2 regions of the Hominiventricola filiformis genome follow, and region 1 is predicted to be linked to the other one. Evidence: predicted binding sites of a transcription regulator. Region 1 holds the regulator's gene; the other holds the start of a gene.
The links. The regulator Rex, encoded in region 1, represses fermentation and respiration genes when NADH is low (regulators of the CRP and FNR family bind a similar motif). The targets are predictions, from matches to a motif close to ATTGTTAANTANTTAACAAT.

Region 1 (3,151 bases):
AGAGGGTGCCGAACTGCAGGAGCTGATGGACCAGTATGCAAGACTGAGCCATGAGTTTGAGCAGAAGAACGGATATGCCTGGAAAAGTGAGATTACGGGTGTATTAAAGGGCCTCGGATTTACGGAAGAAGATTTTTCCAAGCATGTGGATACCCTGTCCGGTGGACAGAAGACCCGTGTTTCACTGGGTAAACTGCTGCTCTCCAAACCGGATATTATTATGTTGGATGAGCCCACCAACCACCTGGATATGGGTTCTATCACCTGGCTGGAGACGTTCCTTATGAATTATCAGGGAGCCGTACTCATTGTCTCCCATGACCGGTATTTTCTCAACAGAGTTGTGACCAAAGTTATCGAGATTGATCAGGGACAGGTGACCACCTTCATGGGCAATTATTCCGATTATGCCCAGAAAAAAGCCATGCTCCGGGAAGCACAGATGCAGGCGTACTTAAACCAGCAGCGGGAAATCAAACATCAGGAGGAAGTTATTGCCAAACTGAAATCCTTCAACCGCGAGAAATCCATCAAGCGTGCCGAAAGCCGTGAGAAAATGCTGGACAAGCTGGATGTGCTGGACAAGCCTTCTGAAGTAAAGGCAGATATGCATATTGAACTGGAGCCGCGGGTGGTAAGCGGTAATGACGTACTTACAGTATTGGGACTGTCCAAGGCATTTCCGCCCCAGACGTTGTTCACGGATCTTGATTTTGAAATCAAGCGCGGTGAGAGAGTGGCGCTCATCGGAAGCAATGGTACGGGAAAGACCACGATCCTGAAGATTTTGAATCAGGTAATTCCGGCGGATGCAGGAGAAGTGCATCTGGGTTCCCGGGTGCAGATTGGTTATTACGATCAGGAGCACCATGTGCTTCATATGGAAAAGACGGTATTTGAAGAACTTTCGGATGCCTATCCGACATTGACCAATACAAAAATCCGTAACGTACTGGCTGCCTTCCTTTTTACAGGGGATGATGTATTTAAACGGATTAAAGATTTAAGCGGTGGCGAGCGTGGCCGTGTTTCTCTGGCGAAGCTCATGCTTTCCGAGGCAAACTTCCTGATCCTCGACGAGCCCACCAACCATCTGGATATCGTTTCGAAAGAAGTACTGGAGGATGCGCTGAACCATTATACCGGAACGGTGCTGTTCGTCTCCCACGACCGTTATTTCATCAATACAGTAGCGACCCGGATTCTCGATCTGGAAAATCAGGGACTGACCAACTATATTGGAAACTACGATTATTATCTGGAAAAGAAAGAGACCATGGTAAATTTCACTGCGGCTCCCACGGAGACGGTTTCGGCAGCAGAGACAACCGCAGACACAGATTCCAAGCTGGACTGGAAGCAGCAGAAAGAACAGCAGGCACAGCTTCGTAAGAAACAAAATGAGCTGAAGAAAGTAGAAAGCCGCATTGAAGAGCTGGAGAACCGCGATAAAGAGATTGATGCGGAACTGGAGAAGAAAGAAGTTTTCACCAATGTGGCGGAAGTGACGAAGCTTTCCAAAGAAAAAGATGCCATCCAGACGGAACTGGAAGAATTATATGAAAAATGGGAAGAACTGTCAGAATAACTGACAGAAAAGTTTGACAAAAAATAAACAGCGTTTTATAATATATAAAGTATATGATTGGAGGCGTTTTATGGAAGAAAGACGCATATCAAAAGCGGTTATAAAAAGACTTCCGCGATACTATAGATATCTCGGTGAGATGCTGAATAACGGAGTAGAACGTATCTCCTCCGGAGAATTAAGTAATAAAATGCAGGTAACAGCTTCCCAGATACGTCAGGACTTAAATAATTTTGGTGGATTTGGACAGCAGGGATATGGATATAATGTACAGTATCTTTATGATGAGATCGGCAAGATTCTTGGAGTGAATACGACTCATCCAATGATTATCATTGGTGGAGGTAACTTCGGACATGCACTTGCAAACTATGATTTCAGCAAGAATGGATTTATCACGAAGGCAATTTTTGATATCCGCCCGGAACTGGCGGGTACCTCAATCAGAGGAATTCCGGTTCTGATGATGGACGAATTGGAAGAGTTTGTGGAAGAAGAGCAGATTGAGATTGCGGTACTGACTCTGCCGAAGAGTAAGGTACAGGAAGCGGCAACCAGACTGGCAGCCTGCGGAATCAAGGCTCTGTGGAATTTTGCACATCTGGATCTGGACGTTCCGAAGGATGTGGTAGTGGAGAACGTACATCTGGTAGACAGTCTGATGCAGCTTTCCTATCGGATCACCAGTTATGAGCGTCCGGAAGAAGCGGAATAACTGACAGGTATATGAAATGACAAAGGGGCCAATGCGAACGGACAAACCTTCGCAGAAGCCCCTTTTTTACGGGAAAACAGAAAAGATGGAAGAAAAAATAATGCTGGATATGCTGCCGAAGCGGACAGCGCGTTCACACAAAGGAATTTATGGAAAGGTCCTGTGTATTGCAGGCAGTAAAAATATGGCAGGAGCAGCATATCTCTGCGGATATGCTGCACTTCGTACTGGAGCCGGTATGGTACGAATTTTCACGCCGGAAGCGAACCGTATCATTTTACAGACGCTTCTTCCGGAAGCGATCATGACGACGTATGAAGACAGAGACTCCATGCTTGAGCAGCTGACAGAAGCTTTTTCCTGGGCAGATACGGTGGCAATTGGTCCGGGACTTGGAAAAAGCGATAATTCTGCAGTACTGCTTGAGCAGGTGATGAAGAAGTGGAATCATCCGATGGTCGTGGATGCGGATGGACTGAATCTTCTGGCAGAACGTATGGAACTTCTGGAACAGCATGAAGGACCGCTGATTGTGACTCCTCATGTGGGAGAATTTTCGCGGCTGACCGGTCTTACAATGAAAGAAATATCAGAAAATATTCCCGGACAGGCGCAGGCATTTGCCAAGGCTTATCATTGTATCTGTGTTCTGAAAGATGCCCCGTCTGCGATCGGTGATCCTGACAGAGTGACAGTGAACACAACGGGAAATAACGGAATGTCCACGGCAGGAAGCGGAGACGTTCTTACCGGTATTATTGCAGGACTTCTGGGCCAGAGGATGGATGCAGAAGATGCAGCAAGACTTGGCGTATGGCTTCACGGACGCGCCGGTGATCTGGCAGCTG
Region 2 (3,151 bases), on a different contig from region 1:
GGTTGTAGTACAGGACTGTGATTTTAAAATACTGGGACAGATATTCCAGTACATAACTGCTGCATGGCGCACAGCAGGAATGAAGGAGGAGTGTTGGCACTTCGCCGTTTGTTTCGAGTTCTTGTATTAATTTGTCCAGTTCACGCTGGTAATTTCGTTTATTCATAATGAGAATTCCTTTCTGAGGGGTATTATAGACTGCTGATACGATGGTTGCAAGTAGGAAGAGAACTTATTATAATAGAAAGCAAAAAAGAGTGTGAGGAGGGTGACAGATGGATACCGTTTCCAATATTAAAATCAGAAGAAGCATTCGAAAATATAAAGAAGATGCAATTCCCCATAGCCTGATCGAAGAGGTTGTGGAGACTGCAAGATTTGCACCTAGCTGGAAGAATACGCAGATCGTTCGATACGTGTGCGTGGAAGACCCGGTGCTGAAACAACAGATTGCAGACTACTGTACAATGGGATTTGCACATAACGAGGATATTATCAGTCGTGCGCCGTCACTGATGGTACTTACATATATTTCTGGACGTTCTGGCTATGAGCGAGACGGCTCTTTCAGTACAACCAGAGGTGATGCGTGGGAGTCTTTTGATGCAGGTATTGCAGCAGAAGCTTTCTGTCTGGCAGCCTATGAAAAAGGACTTGGTACCTGTATTCTGGGAATTTACGATGAGAAAAAGACAGCGGCATTTCTGGAACTGCCGGAAGGAGTCCGGATTGGTGCACTGATTCCGATTGGTTATCCGGCAGAAGAACCGGCGGCACCGAAAAGAAAAGATGTGGACATGCTGCTGGCATTCCGTTAAAGAAAAGGAGGACAGATGGAAGATACAAAGAGACTTGCAAAAGTTCGCGCATTTCTGGAAGAGCGCGGCTGGAAATACAAATATACTGAGGAAGACGGCTGTGGCAGCATTGATTTTGATTACCGCGGCGTGCCTTATCATATCTGGGAATTTCATGATGATATGTGGGGCGTGGAAAATAATCTCCGCCATGGCGGCAGACAGGAAGAGCTGACAGGGGATTATGAAACAGAGATTCTGGAGATTATGAAAGACTGGCATTGATATTTGATGAGAAAGAAAAGGGGCTGTTGTAAAATGGATGATTACTCATCTGTTTTACAACAGCCTCTTCTGATCAGCGGAGACAGTGGGATTCGAACCCACGTGCCGGTTGCCCGACAACTTGATTTCGAGTCAAGCTCGTTATGGCCACTTCGATATGTCTCCATAAAAAGAACTGTTATAGTTTACCATAAGCAGAGAAAATTTGCAAATAGGAAATGAAGAGGAGAATGTATCAAAAGACATTGAAAAGTTGATGAAACGGTGCTCATATAATGTGTATTTGGTAGTTTGTTATAAAAATATCAATGAAGATTGATAGAAAATTATCGAAAGTTGACATGAAAAAAATGACATGTTATTCTACTTTGAGTAATAACTGATAGAGTGCGACAGGGAGACTGCCGTCTTTTCAGAAAAACAGAGTGGAGGAGAAAGTGCCATATGTACAATAAGACATTTCGTGGCGGTGTACATCCCGATGACGGAAAAAGCTTTGCACGCGATATTCCGTTTCAGACATGGCTTCCTAAGGGAGACATGGTATTTCATCTGAATCAGCATATCGGAAAACCTGCAAAACCTGTAGTTCAGAAAGGAGATCAGGTGCTTGCTGGCCAGCTGATTGCCGAAGCTGACGGATTTGTATCAGCAAATATTGTCAGCTCCTGCTCCGGTAAAGTAAAAGCAATCGAGAAACGTAAAAACGTGCTCGGTACATCTGATATGTCCATTGTCATTGAAAATGATGGTCAGTATACGCTGGCAGAAGGAATCGGAACGGAGGTTGACTATACAACGCTGACCGGTCCGGAGATTCTGGATAAAGTAAAAGCTGCAGGTATCGTAGGTCTTGGAGGAGCCGGTTTCCCGACTCATGTGAAGCTTGCACCGAAGAACCCGAATGATATCCGTTTTGTTATCGCAAACGGTGCGGAGTGTGAGCCTTATATCTGCTGTGATGACCAGCTCATGAGAAATTATGCAGACGAGATCGTAGGCGGCCTGAAGATTATGCTGACCCTGTTCCCGAATGCAGAAGGTGTGATCCTGATCGAGGAGAACAAGCCGGAAGCTATTGCGGCTATGGAGAAAGCCTGTTCAGGAGAGAGCAATATCCGTGTGCATCGCGTAGTGCCGAAATACCCGCAGGGTGGTGAGCGTGCGATCATGGACGTTGTTGCCGGAAAACATATCAAACTCGGTATGCTGCCTGCAGACGTAGGATGTGTGGTGGATAATGTGGCTACTGTAAGAGCGATTTATCGTGCTGTCTGTAAGTCAGAACCTCTGATGGAGAGAGGATTTACTGTATCTGGTGATGCAGTGAAGAATCCGTGCAACCTGATCGTGAAGATCGGTACCGGACTTGAGGAGATGCTGGAAGCAGCAGGCGGATTCAAGGATGGTGTAGAGCCAGAGAAGCTGCTCTGCGGCGGACCGATGATGGGATTTGCCATGTCAGATTTGGATGCAGTGGTAAATAAAAATAACAATGCATTGACGATCCTTGCGAAGGATCCGGTAGCACAGGCAGAAGAGCAGCAGACAGCATGTATCCGCTGCGGACGCTGTGCACATGTATGTCCGCTCGGACTGACACCGCAGATGATGGCGGCGGCTGCTGAGAAAAAGGATTATGACAGATATGAGAACAAATTGTATGGACTGGAATGTATCGCATGTGGTTCCTGTACATTCGTCTGTCCTGCAAAGAGACCGCTGATGCAGCTGTTCAAACAGACCAAGTCTGAGATTATGGCAGCTAAGAGAAAGAAATAAGGGGGAGGAAAAAGATGAGTAACTTATACAATGTTTCTTCCAGCCCGCATGTGAGAAACAAACTGACGACAGGTTCTGTTATGCTTGACGTGGCATTATGCCTGCTTCCTGCTACAGTCATGGGAATCTGGCATTTCAAACTGCAGGCGGTGATGGTAATTGCACTGGCAATTATTTCAGCAGTACTGACAGAATATGTGTTTGATTACATAGCAAAGAGAGGAAATACGGTAAAAGACTGCAGCGCAGTTGTAACCGGACTTCTCCTGGCACTCTGCCTTCCGGCA

Region 2: rsxC (electron transport complex subunit RsxC) is a predicted target of Rex. The motif match lies at 1,373-1,392, and genes of this name have one in related genera.

The regions. Positions count from the first base shown of each region.
Region 1 is NZ_JAJEPS010000006.1:119,658-122,808, reverse strand. It holds gene LKD36_RS08120 (ABC-F family ATP-binding cassette domain-containing protein) at 1-1,588, shown strand, start outside; gene LKD36_RS08115 (redox-sensing transcriptional repressor Rex) at 1,659-2,303, shown strand; gene LKD36_RS08110 (NAD(P)H-hydrate dehydratase) at 2,389-3,151, shown strand, end outside.
Region 2 is NZ_JAJEPS010000023.1:26,304-29,454, reverse strand. It holds gene LKD36_RS15440 (epoxyqueuosine reductase QueH) at 1-166, opposite strand, end outside; gene LKD36_RS15435 (nitroreductase family protein) at 276-818, shown strand; gene LKD36_RS15430 (kinase) at 834-1,082, shown strand; tRNA gene LKD36_RS15425 (tRNA-Ser) at 1,160-1,247, opposite strand; gene rsxC (electron transport complex subunit RsxC) at 1,527-2,864, shown strand; gene LKD36_RS15415 (RnfABCDGE type electron transport complex subunit D) at 2,879-3,151, shown strand, end outside.